One region of the Staphylococcus sp. Marseille-Q1834 genome, then DNA from elsewhere that is predicted to be linked to it. Evidence: riboswitches for the same ligand, from Rfam matches in the RefSeq annotation. Region 1 holds a riboswitch; the other holds the start of a gene.

What was found. Region 1 has a riboswitch for lysine ahead of LIX58_RS10145 (aspartate kinase). Riboswitches for the same ligand answer to the same signal wherever they lie in the genome.
Region 2: it holds a riboswitch for lysine, as region 1 does, so the genes downstream of both, LIX58_RS11435 (amino acid permease) here and LIX58_RS10145 (aspartate kinase) in region 1, are expected to answer to the same signal.

What each region holds. Positions count from the first base shown of each region.
Region 1 is NZ_CAKASN010000002.1:212,634-225,454, reverse strand. Features, by position in the region: gene LIX58_RS10205 (toxic anion resistance protein) at 1-561, opposite strand, end outside; gene LIX58_RS10200 (5-bromo-4-chloroindolyl phosphate hydrolysis family protein) at 587-1,213, opposite strand; gene LIX58_RS10195 (acylphosphatase) at 1,234-1,503, opposite strand; gene msaA (regulatory protein MsaA) at 1,667-1,975, shown strand; gene cspA (cold shock protein CspA) at 2,180-2,380, shown strand; gene lysA (diaminopimelate decarboxylase) at 2,545-3,810, opposite strand; gene LIX58_RS10175 (alanine racemase) at 3,813-4,889, opposite strand; gene LIX58_RS10170 (amidohydrolase) at 4,896-6,047, opposite strand; gene dapD (2,3,4,5-tetrahydropyridine-2,6-dicarboxylate N-acetyltransferase) at 6,223-6,942, opposite strand; gene dapB (4-hydroxy-tetrahydrodipicolinate reductase) at 6,992-7,717, opposite strand; gene dapA (4-hydroxy-tetrahydrodipicolinate synthase) at 7,717-8,601, opposite strand; gene LIX58_RS10150 (aspartate-semialdehyde dehydrogenase) at 8,604-9,593, opposite strand; gene LIX58_RS10145 (aspartate kinase) at 9,664-10,866, opposite strand; lysine riboswitch at 10,950-11,126, opposite strand; gene LIX58_RS10140 (ABC-F family ATP-binding cassette domain-containing protein) at 11,370-12,821, opposite strand, start outside.
Region 2 is NZ_CAKASN010000002.1:459,431-472,251, forward strand. Features, by position in the region: gene tig (trigger factor) at 1-994, opposite strand, end outside; gene LIX58_RS11410 (hypothetical protein) at 1,159-2,082, opposite strand; gene LIX58_RS11415 (NUDIX domain-containing protein) at 2,099-2,707, opposite strand; gene rplT (50S ribosomal protein L20) at 2,933-3,289, opposite strand; gene rpmI (50S ribosomal protein L35) at 3,346-3,546, opposite strand; gene infC (translation initiation factor IF-3) at 3,574-4,101, opposite strand; ribosomal protein L20 leader region at 4,124-4,251, opposite strand; gene LIX58_RS11435 (amino acid permease) at 4,315-5,808, opposite strand; lysine riboswitch at 5,971-6,146, opposite strand; gene thrS (threonine--tRNA ligase) at 6,198-8,135, opposite strand; gene dnaI (primosomal protein DnaI) at 8,443-9,363, opposite strand; partial or broken gene LIX58_RS11450 (replication initiation and membrane attachment family protein) at 9,573-10,752, opposite strand; gene nrdR (transcriptional regulator NrdR) at 10,753-11,223, opposite strand; gene gap (type I glyceraldehyde-3-phosphate dehydrogenase) at 11,750-12,775, opposite strand.

The DNA.
Region 1 (12,821 bases):
AATATATAATGTAACGTCATCGAAATACGTCTTATTTTGTTCATATAATCCATCTAACAATTGAATATCTTTTGATAGATTATTCTTATGTTTATCTAATTGAATCGTAATACGATCTATTTGTGAACTTACTGACTGCATTCTTGAGAACACTTCGTTGATTGAAGCTTTTGTTCTTTTGAAAAGACGTTTTAATTTAGATTGCTTTTCCGGATTTAAATCATCTGGATTTACAGATTTGAGTTTAGACATAAGTTGATTCAATGCGTCACCAACAGGACCAATTTCTTTAGCTTGAACTTCATCTAACATACGATGTGAGAATTGAGACATATTTTGTTGTAGATGAGAACCAAAGGCTAATAAACCATCATTATCTAACGGTTTAATCTGTTGACTGATTGAATCAATTTTTTTAAGTTCATTCTCATTAAATTGATGCTCAAAATCTTCAGCAATTGTGTTCTGAGAAAGATTAGGGCTATTACTAGTATTTAACTGCTGTTGTTCTATATAATCATCTAATGGATGTGAGTTAATAAATTGTTCTTCTTTCGTCATTTATATCTTCGCTCCATTCTTTAAGTTAACTATCTTTATGACGATTTTGTTCAAGACGATTAAGTTCCATCTCAACATCTAATCGCTCATAATCGTCTTCATTTAAACGTTTTAAATCTGCAATCAACGTGCGCTTTACTTCGTCTAATGTAATACGTGTTTGTTCCAGTTTTTGTTTCTCTGATGCTGATTTCTTTGGCATTTTTGATAAACGCGTGTAAGACTCAATTAAATTTAATGCATTATCAATATGAGAATAGAAGAAACTCTCAACTTTGAAAAACAAACCTGGTCTTTGCTTTACAGCCACGTGAATAGATTTCGAAATGCGATAAATATCATTAATTTGACGAAAATCTTTAAGCGATCGCACATTAACATAAGATCTTAATATATTTCTAATTTTATCTTGCGATTGATTTAACTGATTTCTAACAAAGCGATAATCTCTACGTGATAAGCCTATTTCAGTTAAATATTTTTTTGACGTTAAGCGTTGAGTAGGGAAGTAAGATACAAAAAACATCCCAATACCTATTAAGGCGTCTAGTATAAATGAAAGATCAAACCCAAATATACTTACCGCCCATGAAATAATAGCTACTGGAATCCCTACTAAAACGCCTATGAATCGAGAAATATTATATCTCAAATGGCATCTTCCTTTATATTTTAAATCGATTGAAATTCTGAATATTGTTTATCGTTATGAACATCTTCAATAGTATAATTACCAACAGAAGAAGCTGGTGATGCGCCATTTATAACGGCATTTATAAATTGTTCTAAGTCTGCTTCTTTACCTTGAGCATAAATTTCAACATAGTCTTCCACATTTTGAACGGTTCCTACAATATTATATTTCTGAGCTAATTTCTCTGTATAGTAACGAAAACCTACACCTTGAACTGTTCCAAATACTTGTAAATGCTTATGTTGCATAATATCACCTCTTATTACTATTATACGAACTTTAGCATCAAAAAACTAATATTTACTATCACATTAGATAGAGGTCGGCCAAAAGTATGAGCCGTAAAACTTGAATTCATTTATATTAGAGTTAAAATAATTTTATAGTTTTAATTTGAGAGGGGAATTGACGATGTGGACAGTTGCAAAGATTAGAGCTGACTACGAGGGATGGTGGTTATTTAGCGACTGGACAGATAAAATCATTGAACAACATCATTTCGATAGTTATGAAGACATGTTGGGAAATTATAAAAAAATTATTAATGCAAGCAAACAATATTATGATAATTATGTAATTGGGAAATATAATATTCATGCATTTTATAATAATTGCGATTTAAATTTTTGTGAAGATTGTGATGAAGATTTACAAATATTTTATAGTTTTATTGTATTAAATAATAATGAAGTTTATTATAATCTGCCAAAAATTAATTAAAAGACAATTTTCTATAATTGTATTGCAATTTAATTCGAACTAACATATAATAGCTATTAAGCAATGGTTTTATTCCATATTGCAAAGAATATCTGTAAGAGTTATATATAGCGTTTTGTTATTCATACATAATTGTCACATGTATTTTTTGTAATATGCGAATAACGCATATTGAAAGAATTTAGTCTTGGAGGTTTCAGAATTATGAAACAAGGTACAGTTAAATGGTTTAACGCTGAAAAAGGTTTTGGTTTTATCGAAGTTGAAGGTGAAAACGACGTATTCGTACACTTTTCAGCAATTAACCAAGATGGTTATAAATCATTAGAAGAAGGTCAATCAGTTGAATTTGAAGTAGTTGAAGGCGATCGCGGTCCTCAAGCTGCAAACGTTGTTAAACTATAATAAATAGATTGTAAAATATTGACTTTATTGACACCTTACCAAGATGTAAGGTGTTTTTTATTGCTCAATTTTAAGGAATATATAAAAGCCATATTCTATCCTTCATTTAAAAGGTTTAGAATATGGCTATATTTATTTATACAAACATCGCTCAGTAACTACGTTTATTTAGTATCATTAATGATTAATTGACGTAATGATTGACGTTTAATGACTTCACGTGCTTTTCCATCTTTTAAGAAGAAAACAGGTGGTTTCTGCATTTGATTGTAATTAGAAGCCATAGAATAATGATAAGCGCCTGTAGAAAGAATTGCTAGGTAATCACCACGTTGAACAGAAGCAGGGAGTTTTGCATCACGAATAATAATATCGCCTGATTCACATAATTTACCTGCAATTGTTACTGTTTCATTAGCTTCTTCATGACGATTCACTAATAATGCTTGATATTTAGCTCCATATAATGCAGTTCTAATATGATCACTCATACCGCCATCAATTGAAACATATTTATTAACTTCAGGAATTTCTTTGATTGTACCAACTTCATATAAAGTAATACCAGCCTCTCCAACAATTGAACGACCTGGTTCAATACCAATTTCTGGCACTTCATAGTTTAAACGCTCTGTTTCAGCTTTGATAGCATCTGTAATTTCTGCTATGCCTTCTTCAATAGGGAAACTAACGTCTCCTTCAACATATTTGATACCGAAACCGCCACCTAGGTTAAGTAATTCAACTTTAATATCATTTTCAGAAAGCCAATTAAGTACGATCTTAGCAGTTTCGATCATCGCTTCAGTTCCTTCAATTTGAGAACCAATATGGAAATGAATACCTTTTAAATGTAAACGTTTAGAGTCACGTACTTTATTAACTGCTTCAATCGCTAAACCATGGCGAATTGATAAACCAAATTTGCTATCTTCTTGGCCAGTTTGAATAAACTCATGCGTATGTGCCTCAACACCAGGGTTAACACGTAAGACTACATTGACTGTATCGCTTGCATATCTATCAATTAAATCGATTTCTTCAAGCGAATCGATGACAAAGTAACCAACGCCACTTTCTAAAGCGTATTGAATTTCACGTTTTGTTTTGTTGTTACCATGGAAGTGGATTTTGCTAGGATCAAATTTAGCTTCTAACGCTGTGTACAGTTCACCTTCAGAAACTACGTCTAATTGTAAATCTTCTTCTTGAACTAATTTGACCATTTGAATACATGTAAATGCTTTTGAAGCATATGAAATATTATATTTTAAACCGCTTTTTTGAAAAGCTGAGTGATATCTACGCATTTGATTGCGGATTTCATCTTCATCATAAACAATAGTAGGGGTACCAAAGCTTTGAGCAAGTGTTTTTAAACTTGTACCTGCCATTGTTAACTCACCATATTCATTATATTTAACTGCCATTTTTATCTATACTCCTTTATGAGAGAATCATGATTCATCGCACTAAGTTGTTCAGAGTTAGCGCCCACACCTTTGAATGTATATTCATCAATGCGTATATCGTTATTATATAATATCACTTCATCTTGTGCATGAACTTCATCGTCAACTTCTACAAACATATGACTCATCATTAATGCACGAATAGGATAGCGTTTGCCATTAATGAGCGCCTCATGTTTTGCGCGTGATTTTAGAATACCGTCGCCATAGCCTACATCTACAACTGCTAATTGAGTTCTGTTACGTGTAGCTTCATATGCAAAGCTATAGCCACAATAATCGCCTTCATTTACTTCACGAACTTGTATAACATTTCCTTTAACTGTAAGTGACTGTTGAATGCGTTCTTCTTCTAATTTACTGTAAGGACGAGACCCATATAAAGCTATGCCTACACGTGCGTGCGTATGGTAGGGAAGCAGCGCTTGTCCTTCACGATAATAACTTGCACTGTTTTGAGCATGTATCATATCAAATTGATAGCCTTCAGCTAATAGTGTATTTACTACATTTAACCAAGCTTTGCGTTCTAAGCCGTACTCTGGAACATCGAATTCATCGGCATAGCCAAAGTGTGTCCACAATCCTGAGATAATCATTTTGTTCGAATTAGAAGTGTGATAATCATCTTCTAATACTTCTTTAATTTCTTCTAACGTTTTGAAACCTGAACGATGTAATAAATTTTCAAACTCTAAATGGACTTTAATATCGTGTAGTTCCTCTTTATATTTATAATAGTATTCTAGAGAGGGCAAAGTCATTTGAATTTGATTATCTCTCACAGTATCAAAGTCATACACTGCATTCATTAAAAATATTGTAGCTTCAGGCACCAATTTACGAATTCTTATAGCTTCTTTTAAAGAAGTCGTACTGAAAGTATTGATACCCGCTCTTGAAAATTGCTTTACGGCAAATTCTAATCCATAATGATACGCATTATTTTTTACTACTGCCATAATTGAATTATTATTTTTTACTTTAACAGCATTTTGATAAAACGCTTCTGAATCAACCGACCATGTTGCTGTCAATTTAAGTTACTCCTCTCCATAATGTAGTAATAATTGTTCATAATAGTTCGCCACATCGATTAATATCTTTTCATCAAAATTTAAGTGAGATGTGTGTAAACCTGTGACATAACCTTTATCTTCATTACGTGTACCTACGAATGCGAAGTAAGCAGGAGCGAGTTGCTGACCATAGAAGCTAAAGTCTTCTCCAAATAAAAATGGTAATGGTTTATCTATTACTTCTAAGTTTGCACTTTGAATTGCCTGTTCCACACTTACTCTTAATTGAGGACTATTCATTGTCGCAGGATAACCTTCTTCAAACTTCACTTCACATTCTACATTGAATAATAATTTTACACTTTCAGCTATTTTTTGCATTTGCGTTTTAACTACATTTAAATCATTGGCATCATAGGTACGAATTGTACCTTCTAAATAGCCATTACTAGGCACTGTATTAATGGCCTCACCAGCTTCAAAATGTCCCATATGTACAATATTACGTTTTAAACCGTTTAAATGATATTGTTGAATTTGTCCTACTTGATTTAAAACATGAAGTAAAGCTTCACCACATGAATGACCTTGTTCTTTGTCCGCTACGTGACTTGATAAACCTTTTAAAAAGAAGCGATATTCTGTGGCACTAGCTGTAATTTCATTATCACGAATGACTACTTGACCTTCATCAGCGAACGGGTTGATGTGAATACCAAATACAGCTTCAATAGGGTAATTATTAAACGCACCTGCTTTAATGAGACGATTAGCACCACCGCCAGTTTCTTCGGCAGGTTGGAAGATAAATACAACGTTATGAGGTAATTCATTATTATCTGCCATTGTTTTACAACGTTTTACAAATAACATTAATGCAGTTGTATGACCATCGTGACCACATGCATGCATGACATTATCAGTTTGGCTACGATAATCAATGTCATTCTCTTCAAAGATTGGGAGGGCATCAATGTCAGCTCTAAATGCAATCGTATGATCACTATTTCCCTTTAAATAAGCAATGGCGCCTGTTTCAAGAGGGCACTCATATGAAATGCCTAACTCTTCTAAGAAATTTACAATATATTTTGTAGTTTCAAATTCATGCAAACTCAACTCTGGATGTTGATGTAAATGTCTTCTATGTTTTGTGACGAATTCCAATTCATTCATATAATCATTCCTTTTTTACTTAATAATGAGAGCGTTCGTTTTATTTTGAAAATAACTGCCAGTCTTGTTAAAACTTCATTTTCCAAAAAAGTGGGAAAGTATAAAAAGTTATAGACAGAGGCTGAGACTTAAGCGTCCCAGCCTCTATAAAATTTAAATTATACGTCGTTAATTCTTAATCATTTAACTTTCTTAAAGCTGAAACAATTTCACGTTTAGAATCTTCAACTTCAGAAGTTTGTTTAATGACTTTCGCAGGAGTTCCGGCTACTACTGCGCCTGCTGGGACATCTTGAGTAACGATAGCTCCGGCTGCCACGATAGCACCTTCACCAACTCTTACACCTTCAAGAATAACAGCATTTGCTCCGATAAGTACATTATCTTCAATGACTACTGGTGAAGCACTAGGTGGCTCAATTACGCCAGCTAATACAGCGCCTGCGCCAACATGGACATTCTTACCAGTTGTAGCACGTCCACCTAATGTTGCATTCATATCAATCATAGTACCTTCACCAACAACAGCACCAATATTAATTGTAGCGCCCATCATAACTACTGCACCATCTTCAATAATGGCTTGTTCGCGAATAAAAGCGCCAGGTTCAATTCGAGCATTCGTATTAGTTAAATCTTTAAGTGGGATAGCTGAATTACGACGATCCATTTCAATTTCTAAATCTGTGATACTAGCTTGATTAGCTTCATAGAAAGGTTTCCAATCATCCGCTTCACAGAAGATAACTTTTGAATTATCTGATCCAAACACTTTAAATGATTCTGGGAAGTTAACATTGTTAAATTCTCCATTAACATAAACTTTTAAAGGGGTAGATTTTTTAGCATCACTAATATATTGAATAATTTCTTGTGCAGAAAGATGTTGTACCATGTTCGATTCTCCTTATTATTTCATGAATTAAAAAGATGACTTTCAGTTATTACAAATTATCAAAGGTATAATAACCATTTTGTTTTTTAATTAACTGTTCAGCAGCTGTAATTGCACCATTTGCAAAGATATCTTTCGACTGTGCTTTATGAGAAATTGTAATTGTTTCATCCGTTCCAGCAAATAATACATCGTGTTCTCCTACAATTGTACCACCACGCACTGCATGAATACCGATTTCATCTTTTTCTCGTTTTTCAGTACGCTCATGACGGTCATAAACAGGATGTACATTGTTACGTAATTCTTTAATAACATCATATAACTTAACAAGTGTGCCACTTGGTGCGTCTACTTTTTTATTATGATGCGCTTCAGTTAGTTCGATATCAAAATCTTGAAGTAGGGGTACTGCAGCCTCTAAGATTTTTGTTAATGCATGTACACCATAGCTCATATTTGCACTAAAGAATACAGGCATACGTTCACTAAGGTCTTCTAATTTAGCTACAAGTTTCTCTTTCTCACCAGTAGTAGCAATAACTAATGGTAATTCAAAATCCTCATCTAATAGTGGTAATAGTAGGTTAGGATTAGAGAAATCGATTGCGACATCTGCTTTCTCTTGAGCATCAACAATATGGTCGAAATGAGTATACGGTGTTGAATCATTATGCTCGGGTTCAATTACACCTACAATTTCATGACCTTTTTCTTCTGCAAGTCGTGCAACACGTTTATTCATCGCACCATAACCGATTAATAAAATTTTCATTAGTGTTCACCTGCTTTAAACTGTTCGTAAGCATTAACTAATACTTTAGCATCTTCAACTTCTAAAGGTAAAAGAGGTAAACGTAATTCATACTCTCCGAAACCTAAATAACTTGTTAATGCTTTAATCGGAATTGGATTTACATCAACAGAAAGGGCATCTAATAATTTACCAATTGGTTCGAAGTCTTTAGAAATACCTTGTCCACTTTGTTTAGCATCATATAATGCTTGGAATTCTTTTGGAATAACATTAGCTATAACTGAAATAACGCCATTTCCACCACGTTCGTAAAATTCTACAACGTTATCATCATTACCACTATATAATGCAAATTCATCTTGATTAATACGTTTTTTTACTTCTTCATAGTATTCGAAATCATTTGTTGCATCTTTAATTGCGACAATATATTCATTATGACTTAATGTTTCAACTGTTTCAGGATTAATCGTCATATTTGTTCTTGAAGGTACGTTATATAGTACAACAGGCAATTTAACTTCATTAGCAATTGTTTCAAAATGTTTTATTAAGCCTCGTTGATTCGTTTTATTATAATAAGGCGTAATTAACATAATTGCATCTGCGCCTAATTGTTTAGCACGCTGTGAAGCTTGGATAGATTTAACAGTATTATTAGTACCAGTACCAGCAATAATTGCTACACGATGATCTACTTGTTTCACTACCGCTTCCAATACTTGTTCTTTTTCTTCTTCGGTTAAAGTAGGGCTCTCAGCTGTCGTACCATTAACTATAATTGCTTGTACACCATTTTCTAATAAGAAATCAACATGTCTTTCTAATGCATTGTAATCCACTTCATTATTTGTGAATGGGGTAGCAAGCGCTACACCAACGCCTTCAAAAATATGTGCCATTATTATCTAGCTCCTTTTAAATTGATCACTTGCTCTAATACTTGAACTGCATTTAATGCTGCACCTTTAAGTAAATTATCAGAAGTACACCATACATGGAATGTATTATCTAATGAATCATCTCGACGAATACGTCCAACAAATACGTCGTCTTTTCCAGTTGAATTAATTGCTAATGGATATTCATTATTTTCAGGATTATCAACTAATACTACGCGACTATCTTGATCGAATAAATCTTTAATTTCTTGTACTGTCGCTTCTTTATCAAGAGTCACATCAATTTCAACGCTATGGCTATCTTGAACAGGTACACGCGCACATGTTGCAGTTACACGTAACTCAGGTTGATTTAAGATTTTGCGTGTTTCATCAATCATTTTTTGTTCTTCTTTTGTATATCCATCTTCTAAAAAGACATCAATATGAGGAAGCACGTTATTATAAATTGGGTGAGGGTACGCTTCAGGTGCTTTACCATTTGCACCCTCAGTTAAATCACGTTTACCCTTAATGCCTGAGCCTGAAACCGCTTGATAAGTTGTATAAGCGACACGTTTTAATCCGTATTTATCTTGTAATACTTTTAACGGTACAACTGATTGAATTGTTGAACAGTTAGGGTTAGCAATGATACCACGTTTAAAATGAGGCTCATTTACTTCTGGTACAATTAAATCAATGTCTTCAGTCATACGCCATTGACTAGAATTATCGATGACGATTGCGCCAGCTTTTTCAAAAATAGGGGCGAATTGTTTACTTGTGCCACCACCAGCACTCATCAATACGTAGTCAAATTTCTCACTTGCTGCTTCTTCTGTAAGTTCTTGAACAACATATGTTTTACCTTGAAACTCAACTTCTTTACCTGCTGATCTAGCTGATGAGAATAATACTAAATCATCAAATTTAATATTTTTACGATCAAGTGTTTCTAACATTTTTGTTCCTACTAATCCTGTTGCTCCGACTACTGCGATTCTTGTCATAAAAAGTCACTCCATTGTTTTATTATTTGAATTTTAAAAAAATTAATTATAAATAAGATATTCTAGATTATTAGATGTCAAAAGCATCGTATAAAATTTCGACTGCTTTTTCACCATTCTCTTTATCAATGACATACGAAATACTGATTTCAGATGTTGTAGTTTGATAAAAAGGAATATTAGAATTGATAAGGGTAATAAATGCTTTAGATGCTACACCAGACATGTCTCTCATTCCTGAACCAATTAATGAGATTTTGACATATGATTCATTGATTTTATAGTCTAGTGCTTCAAATGCTGTAGATAACTCCTCTAAGATATTTGAGATTTGATGAGCATCACTATCTTTAATTGAGAAAGATAATTGTAATCCTTCTGTATTGACTATTTGCGAAATCATATCTACATTTACTGAACCATCTTCTAAAGCAGTAAATAATTGAGTCAATAAACGATTATCCGGTAGGGGATAACTAATTGTTACGTGCATCATATGTTTATCTAATGCAACACCTGTTACAGCTTTTTTCTCTAAAATTTCTGTTCTTGGCATAATCCATGTTCCTTTCACATTTGATAATGTTCTGCCCAAATAAAGGGGAATATCGTAATTTTTAGCTAGTTCTACGCTTCTTGTTTCAAGGACCCCAGCGCCTAAAGCACTCATTTCCATCATTTCCTCATAGGATACATAATCTAAGCGCTTAGCCTTACTAAGTATTCTTGGATCAGTAGCGTATACACCATCAACATCAGTATATATTTCACAAGGTATTTGATTACTTGCAGCTAAGGCAACTGCAGTTGTATCAGAACCACCTCGACCTAACGTTGTTAATTCCAATTCATCATTAATTCCTTGGAATCCTGCTACAACCAAAACATCTTTATCTTCAAACGCTTTATCAAACGTTTCAGGATTAATTTCAGCAATTCTACTTTTAAGATGATGGCCAATTGTTTTAATACCAGCTTGATAACCAGTCATCGATCTTGCGTTTACACCAATATCATTCAATACCATAGATAAGTAAGACACTGTTTGTTGTTCACCAGTAGTTAATAATAGGGCTAATTCTTCATCTTTAGGTGTTGTAGTAAGATTTGATACATTTTCCATTAATTGATCTGTAGTTTTACCCATGGCACTCACTACTACAATTAATTGTTCGCCGTCATCCACACGACGTTTAAGCATTTCTGCGATATTTTTTATCTTTGTAAAATCGGCAACGGATGAACCGCCGAACTTCAAAACACTTCGTTTCAAACTTTTACCTCCTACATTTTGGGAGGCCCACGCTATAAAAAAGAGCAAGTTCGGAATGCGCGCGAACTTGCTCGTAATTTATATACAAGTGATGCACTCCATTATTAAATAATAATGACAAACTCTCAGCTCTTAACCACAAAGTCCAACGCTTTATATCTGCGTCTATAAAACGTTTCGGCATCGCACCCTTTCAATATTAGCTGTTGCAGACAGTGTATCTAATATGTACTAATGATTGATGCGCCTCATCAATTTCTTATTCAATTGCTATGTTTTTTATTATACATAAGGCAATTATGTCTGTAAACCGATAATTGTGATTTTTTGCAATTGACTGAAAAATCTAACAGTTATTTTACTACTTAATAGCAATGATACTTCTATTTAGTAAAAAGTAGGGTATAAGGAGAAAAGAATTTAAGTATATAACAATATCAAATATAGTTATTAAACAAAAAATAACTCACTTCCCAATAAGATAGAAAGTGAGTCGAAAAATATTATTTTTGTAATACGCCAATTTCTTGAAGATATTCTTCGTAAGGAATTTCTTTAGATAATCCGCCTTGTTGATTTAAATCTATAACACGGTTAGCGATAGTGTTAATAAATTCAAAGTCATAAGACGTGAAAATAATTGAACCTTTAAATGATTTTAAACCATCATTGACAGCAGTAATACTTTCTAAATCAAGGTGATTTGTTGGTTCATCTAATAGTAAAACGTTTGCGCTTGAAAGCATCATTTTACTTAACATACAACGTACTTTTTCTCCACCTGATAATACACTAGCTTTTTTCTTAACTTCCTCACCGCTGAATAACATACGACCTAAGAAACCACGTAAGAATGTTTCTGTTTGTTTATCTTCAGGAGCATATTGACGTAACCATTCAACTAAGTTCATGTCTACGCCTTCAAAGAAGTCAGAGTTATCTTTAGGGAAATAACTTAATGATGTAGTAACTCCCCATTTGAATGAACCTTCATCTGGCTCCATTTCACCAGCTAAGATTTTTAATAACGTTGTTTTAGCAATTTCGCTATCTCCGATAAGAATGGCTTTATCATTAGGATTCATTGTAAATGAAATATTGTCTAATACTTTTTCACCATCAATTGTTTTAGAGATACCATCAACAACTAATAAATCGTTACCAATTTCACGTTCTGGCGTGAATTTTACATAAGGATAACGTCTTGAAGAAGGTTGAATATCATCTAACTCAATTTTTTCTAATTGTTTCTTACGGCTTGTTGCTTGTTTAGATTTTGAAGCATTCGCAGAGAAACGAGCGATAAAGTCTTGTAGCTCTTTCATTTTTTCTTCTTTTTTCTTATTTTGTTCTTGAGCCATTTTTTGTGCTAATTGACTTGATTGATACCAGAAATCATAGTTACCTACATATAATTTGATTTTACCAAAGTCTAAGTCAGCAATATGTGTACAAACATTGTTAAGGAAATGACGGTCATGGGATACAACTATGACAGTGTTATCAAAATTAATTAAGAAATCTTCTAACCAGTTAATGGCTGGAATATCTAAACCATTGGTAGGCTCATCAAGTAATAGTACGTCAGGTTCACCAAATAAACTTTGTGCTAATAATACTTTTACTTTTTGATTATTTTCTAATTCAGACATTTGTTTGTCATGTAATTCAGTTGTAATACCTAAACCTGATAATAGGGAAGCAGCATCCGCTTCGGCATTCCAACCGTTCATTTCAGCGAATTCTCCCTCTAGTTCTGCTGCACGAATACCATCTTCATCGCTGAAATCTGGTTTCATATAAATTTCATCTTTTTCTTTCATAACTTCATATAGACGTTCATGTCCTTTAATGACAACGTCTAACACACGTTCATCTTCATAAGCAAAGTGATCTTGTTTTAAGACAGCTAAACGTTCATCTTTTCCTAAAGACACATGACCAGTTTGAGAATC
Region 2 (12,821 bases), 250 kb from region 1:
GTAAATCTAAACCTTGTTGTTGAATTCTTTGACCAAATTCTTGAACCATACGGTCTAATTCAGTATCAATCATAGCTTGTGGAATGTCGATTGTTGTATTTTCAGTTGCTTTATTAATAGCTTCTTCTTTTTCAACGTTTTCAGCTTCTGTAGCTTTTTGTTCAGATAAACGTTTACGTAAGTTTTCTTTATATTCGTCAACTGAGTTAGCTTCTGAATCTAATTCATTAGCAACTTCGTCGTCTAATTCTGGAACATCTTTATATTTAATTTCGTTTACTTTAGTTTTGAAAGTAGCTTCTTTACCAGCTAATTCTTCAGCATGATATTCTTCTGGGAAAGTAACAACTACGTCTTTTTCTTCGCCAGTTTTTAATCCTACTAATTGATCTTCAAATCCAGGAATGAATGCACCTGAACCGATTTCTAAGTCGTAACCATCAGCTTGGCCACCTTCAAATTGTTCACCGTCAACATAACCGTCGAAGTCAATGTTAACTGTATCGCCGTTTTCAACAGCGCCGTCTTCTTTAACTACCATATCAGCTAAGTGACTTAAACTGTGATCAATGGCTTCTTGTAAGTCTTCATCTGTTAATTCAGAATCTTGTTTTTCAATTTCTAAACCTTTGTAATCACCTAATTGAACTTCAGGTTCAACTGTTACAGTAGCTTCGAATTCGAAGTCTTTACCTTTTTCAATTTGAGTAACATTGATTTCTGGTTGTGCTACTGGATTAATTCCAGTTTCATCGATAGCTTCACCATAAGCTTCTGGTAAAAGAATATCTACTGCATCTTGATATAATGCTTCAACGCCGAAACGTTGTTCAAAAATTGGACGAGGCACTTTACCTTTACGGAAACCAGGCACGTTAATTTGTTTAACTACTTTTTTAAATGCTTGATCTAATGCTTTGTCTACTTTTTCTGCTGGAACTGTAACTTTTAATAATCCTTCGTTACCTTCCTTTTTTTCCCAAGTTGCTGTCATGTATAATACCTCCATGATTACATTTTTTATTTTTTCAACTTCCCTATTATATCATACGTCTAATATGGAAACAAACATTGTTTTATAGGGCTTTTCTCACTCTTATTTAAGAAAATCAATAACCTTACTTTAACGAATATTGAATATAATATAAACTAATTTGCTCAATTTTGACCATCTAAAATATAAATAAGTTGTAATACTTCTGAATTAGCTTCATTTGTTTCCAAGCCAATCATTGTTTTAAAATAATCTTCATATGTTTTTACCCAATCTAGTTCACTATATAACTCAAATATATTTAATGGATAAAGCAATATGGAATGATTATTCATAATATGATGTGCTTCTTTAGATATATTAAGCGCGCCTTCACTAAGTAGTTCAGTCACTTTAGGTATCACATTATTCTTCATTTCAGTATGTTCAAGACCTTTCAATTTTGAAGGTTTGATACTAATTGAGTATCCATATTTATCTATCGTAATTGATTCTTCATATTCTGCAAATCGTAAATACTCAAGCATTATACTTTTCAAATTATTAGCTTTTACCTCATTTGTAAGTAAAAATGCTACCGTTTCTTTAAATTCGTAGTGTCCGTTATCAATTAATTTCATTATCAATTTAATTTGTTCATTTAAATTTAAAGTATTGAATTGGGATAATAACTGACTAGTTAAATGTTTATCTTCATTTAATTGAGACTGTGCATATTCTTTTATAGGAAATAAAGCCATTCTTGTTTTATGATCTTTTACTTCATCAATTATTTGAGTGATGACTTCAATAGCTTCATAGTACTGACCTAGACCATTTAAAGCTTTGATATAATAAATCATTAGTTCATCATAATAAGGTAAGCCTTTTTTCAAAAGAACAATGGCTTCTTCGCGCAATTCTAAAAATGACTTAAGCTGATACAACATATCACATTTAATTAAAGCTAGTTTGTCATCTAATTCGTATTGTGCTTCGTAATCTTCAAACAACTGATATAACTTATCATAATTTTGTCGATTATCCATTTCGATAATATCGTTATAAAGTTTATTTTGCGCTTTAGGAAAAGGGATGATATCTGACACTATTTTGCCCCCTTTTTTATAAATCTTTTAAAATTAACGCACTCCATGTTTCGAAGTTATCATAGTCTTCAATTTTTTCTTGTTCAACCCACTCAATTTTTAAAGTATCAGTTTCTTTAACTTCAATATCTTGGGAATTGACTTTAATTTTAAACACAACTCCGATGTGAACTTTGCCAACCTCATTAGTATCATCATTAATAAAACCGATATAATCCATATTTTGTGAATTTTGTTCTGATAAACCAACCTCTTCTTCTAGTTCACGTTGCGCATTAACACGTAGAATTTCATTAATAGATTGTGCGCCTACTACATCATTCATATGGCCACCTACACCTATTGAAGATTGTCCATGTAAACGTTCTTCTCCTCCACCACTTAAACGTTTATAAACTAGTAATTCATTATTTTCATTTTCAAGTAAGCAATACGAAATTAATTGTTTATATGAAGGATCTTCTTCCATATCTCCACGACGTTTTACTTCGTAGTGTGGTAAAGCATTAAAAATACTATCTCCTTGAGGATCATTTTTAGACAAAAATCCATTAAATGCATTTTTTTCATCTTCAAAAATTGTTTTTCTAGGAACTACTATAATTTGTTCATCGTATTTAGACATACTATTCTCCTTATTTAATGTATTCTTTTTATGTATTTTATCAAACTCCTCTATCGAACAACAATTAAAGCAATTACTATTTCTTAGTTCGAAGCGCTTTAATTTATTAAGAACTGGTTTGTTTGTTATAACTAGTCGATTAAATATGTTATAAAAAAATGTCGACAAAGTATAAACACCTTTGTCGACAATATGTGAAGACTTGATAAAATCTTCTATCTTATATTATTTTAAAGCTTCTTTAGCTTTTGATACTAATTCAGCGAATGCTTTATCGTCTGAAATAGCTACTTCAGAAAGCATTTTACGGTTGATGTTGATGTCAGCTTTTTTCAAACCGTTCATTAATCTTGAATAGCTGATATCGTGTTTACGTGCAGCTGCATTGATACGTGTAATCCATAATTTACGGAAGTCACGTTTACGTTGACGACGGTCACGGAATGCATATTGACCTGATTTCATAACTTGTTGTTTTGCTACTTTATATAGTGTGTGTTTTGAACCGAAGTAACCTTTAGCTAATTTAATAGTTTTTTTACGACGGGCTCTTGTTACTGTTCCACCTTTAACTCGTGGCATATTAAATTCCTCCTTAGATATAACTGTTTATTATCGTTCTTATTTAACGTCTACAATTATTTTTTGTAAGCTAATAATTGTTTTACGCGTTTCATATCGCTTTTAGAAACTAATTTAGCTTTACGTAATTTACGTTTTTGTTTAGTGTTTTTGTTTGCGAATAAGTGAGATGTGAAAGCTCTTGAACGTTTTAATTGACCTGAACCAGTTCTTTTAACACGTTTAGCTGCTCCACGGTGAGTTTTCATTTTTGGCATGATTCATTTCCTCCTACTAATTATGAATTATTTTTCGTTTACAGGCGCTAACATGATAAACATTTGACGCCCTTCCATTTTAGGTTTTTGTTCAACAGTTGCAATATCTTTACATTCGTCAGCAAATTTCTCTAATACACGTTGACCAATTTCTTTATGCGTAATCGCACGACCTCTGAAACGAATTGAAACTTTACATTTATCGCCTTTAGATAAGAATTTGCGTCCGTTTTTCAATTTAGTTTGGAAATCGTGTTCCTCAATTGTTGGACTTAAGCGAATTTCTTTAACGTTGATAACTTTTTGTTTCTTTTTCATTTCTTTTTCTTTTTTCTGTTGTTCGAATTTGTATTTACCGTAATCCATGATTCTCGCAACAGGTGGCTTAGCATTTGGAGCTACTACCACTAAGTCTAATTCTACACGTTCAGCCATTTCTAAAGCTTCACGTTTAGATTTAACACCGATTTGGTCTCCGTTTTGGCCAATGACACGTAATTCTTTTGCACGAATTTTTTCGTTAACTTGCGTTTGATCTTTTGCTATGGTTGACACCTCCCAAAATTTTACGAAATGTTCCAAGTAAAAAGAGCGGACGTATAACGCCCGCTCTTCACTCATACACAATAAATGTGTGACATGATTAACCTGCCAACTGCCTAAAGCGTCGCTACAGGTGAGAAACGGGTGTTTCTACTTGGTTCGTTTCGTATTCAACGTTAATAATCATATCAGCATTTATCATGTAAGTCAACAATTATTTTTTATCTAATGATGTTTAATATCATCCATTTTAACATCTTGACGTAAATCCACTTTATCAAGCGGTATTAATTTTGTTTTATATCTAATTTTATGGTAGATATAAAATGCTAAAAATACTGGAATACCCATGTAAGTAATAACAAAGCGATTTAAATCAAAATGCCCTGTTTTAATAAAATCTACGTCTTGTCCAATAATAACAATCACACATAAAATCCCTGCAAATATAGGACCAAATGGGAACCATTTAGCTTTATATTTTAATTCACTCTTATTATGGTGTTGTCTATCAAAGGCTCTTCTGAATCTATAATGACTAATGGCAATACCAACCCATGCAATAAATCCAGTCATACCACTTGCTGCAACAATGTATTCATATGCGCCACCGCTAAGCTTTTGAACTAAGAAAATAACAATAACTAACACGCCTGTAGCAACTAATGCTAAATATGGCACACCGTGTTTATTCGTTTTACCAAAAGTATCAAATGCTAATTTATCTTTACTCATTGAATATAACATACGTGTTGAAGCGTACATACCTGAGTTACCAGCAGATAAAACTGAAGTTAAAATAACTGCGTTCATGAATGAAGCAGCAAAAGCTAAACCAGCATTTTTAAATACAAGTGTGAATGGAGAAGTTGCGATACTGTCATCTCCACCCATTAAAGCATTACTATCATAAGGAATTAACATACCAATTACAAAAATGGCTAAGATGTAGAATAATAAAATTCTCCAGAATACTTGTTTAATTGCTTTAGGAACAGCACGTTCTGGATTCTCAGATTCACCAGCAGTAATACCGATTAATTCAGTACCTTGGAAAGAGAAACCTGCTACAAGGAATACACCTAAAATAGACAATAAGCTACCGCCAAGGTTGCCTCCTAAGATAGGACCCTCGCCTTTCGTGAATGTTTCAAATCCTACAAACTCGCCACCCATAATACCTAAAATTGTTAGTAAGCCTATAATGATAAATATGATAACTGTTACTACTTTAATTAATGCAAACCAATATTCACTTTCACCATACACTCTTACTGATAAAGAGTTAAGGGCAAAAATAATTACTAAAAAGATACAACTCCATAACCATGCAGGAATACTAGCCATAGGAGTCCAATATTGAATAACTTGAGCAGCTATTGTGACATCTGCTGCTACTGTAATTACCCAGTTAAACCAATAATTCCATCCTAAAGCAAATCCTAATGATGGATCCACAAATCGAGTGGCATATGTACTAAATGATCCTGATACAGGAAGATAAGTTGCCATCTCACCTAATGAAGTCATTAAGAAAAATACCATGGCACCAATAATAGCATATGCAATTAATGCACCAAGTGCACCTGCATCATGAATAGCGCCTCCAGATGTCATAAATAAACCTGTACCTATACATCCTCCCATTGCTATCATGGATATGTGACGGTCTTTTAAACCACGTTTGATGCCGTCATCTTGATTTTTGACTTTACTCATAGAAGCTTCCTTTCCTACAGTAGAGGCTAACTAGAAACATTTTATTTGCTATGTGTTGATAATTAACTTATCAAATTTATATTTTACTTTTATTTATGTAAAATTAAAAATCGAAATAAAAAAAGCTGCATACCTTAGAGATATGCAACCTTTTGCTTAATCTATATCGGTAGCACATCACAAATTGTGACAGTACAGTTTCTATTCGATAACTGTCCCAACAAATGATAATTATGGTTATCATTCATTTCGGCAACTTTACCTTTCACTCTTTCAACGTACGTTCCATAACAACTTCTGAAGAGTTACTGATCAAAGTTGCAACCTCTAACTCATTTTTTTATTTTAACTAATTTGTAATATACATTAAGCATCCATTTTTATCAAGACTATCTACGTTTTTTTAAACGAATTTCATCGACTAAATTCCAAATAAATTCATCTTTTTCAACAGTTTCTTGATCTTGTGAACCGTATTTACGTACATTCACTTCGTTATTCTCAACTTCTTTATCCCCTACAACGATTTGATAAGGAATTTTTTGCATTTGTGCTTCACGGATTTTATAACCCATTTTTTCATTACGATCATCGATTTCTACGCGAACGCCTTGAGATTTTAATTCATCTTGAAGATTTTTCGCATAATCGTAATGTAAATCAACATTTACAGGAATAATCTCAACTTGTTTTGGTGCTAACCAAGTTGGGAATGCCCCTTTAGTTTCTTCAGTTAAGAAAGCTACAAATCGTTCCATAGTTGATACAACACCACGGTGGATAACTACTGGACGATGGTTTTCGCCGTCACTACCAATGTAATTTAATTCAAAACGTTCAGGTAATAAGAAGTCAATTTGAGCAGTTGATAAAGTCTCTTCTTTACCCATTGCTGTTTTAACTTGAACGTCTAACTTAGGACCATAGAATGCCGCTTCACCAATTGCTTCAACATATGGTAAGCCCATTTCATCAACCGCTTCTTTAAGCATTGATTCAGCTTTATTCCACATTTCATCGTCATCCATGTATTTTTCTTTATCGTCTGGATCTCTATAACTCAAACGGAAAGTATACTCTTCGAAGCCGAAGTCTTTGTATACATCTTGAATCATGTGTACAACACGTTTAAATTCATCTTTGATTTGGTCTGGACGAACAAAGATATGAGAGTCATTTAAAGTCATACCTCGTACACGTTGTAAACCTGATACAGCGCCACTTGCTTCATAACGGTGCATAGTACCTAATTCGGCGATACGAATTGGTAACTCACGATATGAATGTGGTCTATTATTGTAAACCATCATATGATGAGGACAGTTCATTGGGCGTAATACCATTTCTTCTGTTTCATCTAATTTCATAGGTGGGAACATATCGTCTCTATAGTGATCCCAGTGACCTGAAGTTTTGTATAATTCAACATTCGCTAACACTGGAGTATAGACGTGATCATAACCCATACTTACTTCTTTATCTACAATATAGCGTTCGATTTCACGACGAATAGTAGCACCATTAGGTAACCATAAAGGTAATCCAGCACCTACTAATTGGTTGTTAGTAAATAATTCTAAGTCTTTACCGATACGACGGTGATCACGTTCACGACGTTCTTCTAACATTTGTAAATGCGCTTTTAATTCTTTCTTATCGAAAATTGCAGTACCGTAGATACGTTGTAACATTTTATTATCACTGTCACCACGCCAATAAGCACCAGCAGTTGATAATAATTTAAATTCTTTAATTTTTGAAGTAGATGGTACATGTACCCCTCTACATAAATCTGTAAATTCACCTTGAGAATATAAAGTTACATTTTCATCTTCAGGAATTGCATCAATTAATTCTAATTTATAAGGATCATCTTTAAAGAAGTCTTTAGCTTCTTCTCTAGAAACAACTTTACGTTCGATTTTATGATTTTCATCAACAATTTGTTTCATTGTTTTTTCGATTTTTTCAAAATCATCAGATGACACTTTTTCATCCATATCAAAATCGTAATAGAAACCGCCCTCAATAACTGGACCTACACCAAATTTCACATCACCATACAAACGTTTTAAAGCTTGTGCCATTAAGTGAGCAGTAGAATGACGTAAAACTTCTAAAGCTTCCTCACTTCCAGGTGTAACGATTTCAATTTCACCATCTTCTTCTAATGGTCTTGTTAAATCAACCATTTGTCCATTAAATTTACCCGCTACAGCTTTTTTTCTTAATCCAGGACTAATTGATTGCGCGATATCTTCAGTAGTAGTTCCTTTATCAAACGCTTTTGAATTGCCATCTGGGAATTGAATATTAATTTGATCCATTATATAACCCTCCAATTATAAATTCTATTATCGTTGAAAATTAAAAAAACTCGCCCCCTAAAAAAGGGACGAGTTCGTCGCGGTACCACCCTAGTTATTTAGTAAGCACTAAATATCTCTACATAAGATAACGGTCTTGAGCCGGGCACTAATTACTAGCACCTTAAAATGAAGGAGTAACAATTTAATATATTAGCTAAATTCACACCATACATTAGCTCTCTGTATAATATAAATTAAATTATCATATCTTCATTAATTTCAACGATTTAGATTTAAGTTTATTATACATCACTTATTGTAAATTTCAATTGTTTCGTAAATTTTCTCCGTCTAAATAATACGCATTCGTTAAACTCTTAATTCTTTCGACAATTCTAGCCGCTTTAGTTTGCTCAGCACCTTCACGTGTATTAGCTAAATGGTGCTCTAGTTCATCTAAATTTAAATTTGAAGAAAAGAATGTTGGTAGTTCATGCACCATGCGATAGTGAAGTAAAGGGCCAATAACTTCATCTCTTACCCATGGTGTCACTTCTTCAGCTCCAATGTCATCTAACATTAAAATATTAGCTTCTCTAATGCGTTGCAATTTTTTCTCATAACTTCCATCTTTGAATCCACTTTTTAATGTACGTATATATTCTGGAAGATAAACAATTGTAGATGGAACGTTTTTAGATTTTAATTGATTCGCTATCGCGCCTAATATAAACGATTTACCCGTTCCAAATGGTCCATGAATATATAGTCCTTTAACATTTTCCTTGTTCACTAACTTTTTACAAATATCATTAACCGCCATTGCAATATCTAAGCGATGTCTTCCGTTTGTATAAATATCTTTAACCTTCGCATTTAAAGTATCACGTTGCATATGATGAGCAGTAATGAGTTGAGAATTAATACGTGCCTCATCATGTTTAATTTTGCATGGACATTGTTTATATCTAATTTTTATGCGTTCATTTTCAATATAGAGTTCAGGTATATGCCCTTTAACGAAATTCGGACAATGTTCATAATCATGCCCATCATAATGCTTTTGTTGGTCTTTATACTCTTGTAGTATATTTAAATCATTATCAATCATTTTATTCGTCAATTCTGATTGATGCTGAGTTAAAAAATGTTTAACGTCTTCATCATTTAAAACTTGTTGCTTTATCTTAGCAATTCGGCGTTCTAATTCATTGTTTGTTCCAATGATACTACTAAAAGATTTCATCTAATCCTCCTCCCAGTCTTGAGCTAGTTGAGCACGAAAAGCTTCTCTATCTTTCTCAAGTTGTTCATCATTATCTTCTTTCTTAGTCGTTGATTGCTGTCCTCTATTTTGTAGCCATTTTGGTGTTTTCTCTCTTGAAACAATTTCACGATGTTTCGAATAGCGTCGACGTGACTGATTTGAATTATAAATTTTAGAAGAACTATCTTCATTTGTTTTTAGAGCATAATTATATGCTTGCTGAGCTGTTTTAATGCCTAACTTTTTCCAGTTTGAGGCAATCTCAAATATATAAGTTTTAGGAAGCTTCATATCATTTTTAAGCATGACAAATTGTAGCAGAATGTTAATAACACCAAATGACAATTTTTCGCGTTCTATTAATTCTTCAATCATTCTTTTTTGTTGTAAAGTTGGCTCAGATTCTGACCATGATGAAAGCATATCAATTGGACTCGTTTGTTCTAATAAATCAAACCATTCATTAGTAGATGTTTTATCATCTTTTAGCGCATTCTCATTTTGCGTCTCAGGTAATGATTGATGACTATCACTCGTTTTCACTTGCAATTCAGGAAGCTGCTGATTATGTTCTATTAAATAATAGGAACGAGCATGCTTTCTCATATCTTCAAAAGAAAGTTGTTGATTACTTGTAATTGAGTTCAGAATGATGCGTTTCATTGAATCTGGCGTTAAGCCGTATAATGTAGCTAACTGAATAATTAATTGACGTGCTTCTTTATTAAGAATTTCACTACTAATAAAATGCGTTTGCAACATTTCTTTTAGCATATCAAAATCAAATGTTTCATTTGATAAATCGATACCTGAATAACTAGATTCTTTGATTATTGGAGATGAATCTACACTTATATTATTTTGAGGCACTTTAAAAACATCGGTAAATTTACGTGTCACTTGTTGAAACCCTGCTAAATTAGGTTCATTCTTTTCAAAATAAGCTTTTAAACGCTTATATCTTTTATTATCTACTTCGTTGTATAGATAAACAGACAACATCGGATCATTAAAGAATTGATATGCTGTTGGTGGTTGAATGAGTTCATAAATAAAGAAAGATTGTTCATGACTATGTTTCACATACGTCTTAATTAAACCAATTGCTTCTAATGCATCCATGGACTTTCTAAACTCTAATAAATTGATCTTTAATTCGTTCATGATAGTGTAGTGCGTCAGTGCTTCACTTATTGATTCATTTACAAATTGATTCATGTAATGATAAACACCAATCGCTTGCGTACCAATTAGTGGAACATATAAACGATTTAGTATATCTAAATGATTATGATTAAAGAAAAAATAGCGATAAACTTCAAACCCATCGTGAGGTCTTAAACCATATTCATAAGATTGCAAACTCATTTATGAATCACTCCGTTTATTTTCATTCAATATACCTTGCATAGAGGCCAGTAATTGGTCTACATCTTTAAATTCTTTATACACAGAAGCGAAACGCACATAGGACACTTGATCCACATGCATAAGTAAATTCATCACATGTTCCCCAATATCTCTAGATGAGATTTCAGTATGACCTGTGTCACGCAATTGCCATTCAACTTTATTAGTAATATCTTCCAGTTGTTGATAACGTACAGGTCTTTTTTCACATGACCTTACAAGTCCATTTAATATTTTTTCTCTTAAAAATTGTTCACGTGTGCCATCTTTCTTCACAACTATAAGCGGACTAACTTCTATATGTTCAAATGTCGTAAAACGAGTTCCACAATTTTCACATTCACGTCTTCTACGAATTGCATTAGCTTCATCAGCATGACGTGAATCAACGACACGTGAATGCGTTGAATTACATTTTGGGCATTTCATATCTTTCACCCTCTTGAATAGATTATGCTTCATTATACTATAAATGCAATTGAGACAAAAGAAGTCGACTTATGAGCTATAATACCAAATCTGTATTTATTTCAACTAAAATTGGTATTATATATCTTAACCTTATTTATTTTACTTATATTGATGCTATACAATGTCCAATAATTGAAAATAAAAAATTTGTACTCCCTTAGATAACTATTCCAAACACTCTTAAACTTCAGATGAGTAAATATACCTTCAAAAGTTTACATAATAATTTTAAATTAAACTTAAATCTTATTAGTAGTTCTGAAGTGAGTGATGAAGTGTAGTTGTGCAGACGCCTAATAAAAAAAGTATCGAGTGATTCATACACAAGCCTTTTCCACCGAAAAAGCACCACTACTTAACAAATAAACACCTACCTAATAACTACAAATACATGTAAAAAATAAAACTGCCGGCAAAGATCAATACTTTGTCGACAGTCTGACTCATTTCCCTTATGAATAAGAATTGAGATTATTATATATAATTAGTTAGCAGGTACTGCATTTTCAGAAGCAATTAAATTACCAATTTGTTCAGCAACTTCAACTACTCTATTTGAGTAACCCCATTCATTATCATACCAAGCAATAACTTTAACTTTATTGTCACCCATAACGATAGTGTTTTGAGCATCAACAATAGCTGAGTTAGGATTAGTATTAAAATCAACAGATACTAATGGTGCGTCCTCAACATCTAAGATACCCTCTAAACCAGCATTACGGAATGCATCGTTCACTTCATCCACTGTAACGTTCTTCTCTAAATCAACAACTAAGTCTACTAAAGAAACGTTTTTAGTTGGCACACGTAAAGCAAGACCATGTAATTTACCTTCTACTTCAGGTAAAACTTCTTTTAATGCTTTAGCAGCACCAGTAGAAGTTGGAATGATACTTTCGTTACATGAACGCGCACGACGTAAGTCTTTATGTGGATTATCAATGTTATTTTGGTCGTTAGTAATAGCGTGAACTGTTGTCATTAAGCCATTTACAATACCAAATTTATCATTTAACACTTTTGCAACTGGACCAATACAGTTTGTTGTACAAGAAGCATTACTGAAAATGTCATATTCTTGAACATCTAATTTATCGTCATTTACCCCTTTAACAATCATTTGAACGTGGCCACCTTTTGATGGACCAGTTAATAATACTTTTTTAGCGCCAGCATTAATATGGCTGATTGCTTTATCTCCATGATTGAATTTACCTGTAGCTTCAATGACGATATCAATATCTAAATCTTTCCAAGGTAAGTTTTCTGGATTACGATCTGACACTAATTTAATATCATGACCATCTACACGGATACCATTTTCAATTGGTTCTACTTTTTTATCGTATCTACCGTGAGTTGTATCATAATTAATTAGATGCGCAATTGTTTCTGGTGGATAGCTAGCATTGATTGCTACTACGTTTAAGTTATCTTTATGTAATGCAATTCTTAATACCATTCTACCGATTCTACCCATACCATTAATTGCTATATTTGTTGACATTTAAAGCACCCCTTGATTGTTTGTTTATATGTTATACTTTATAAAA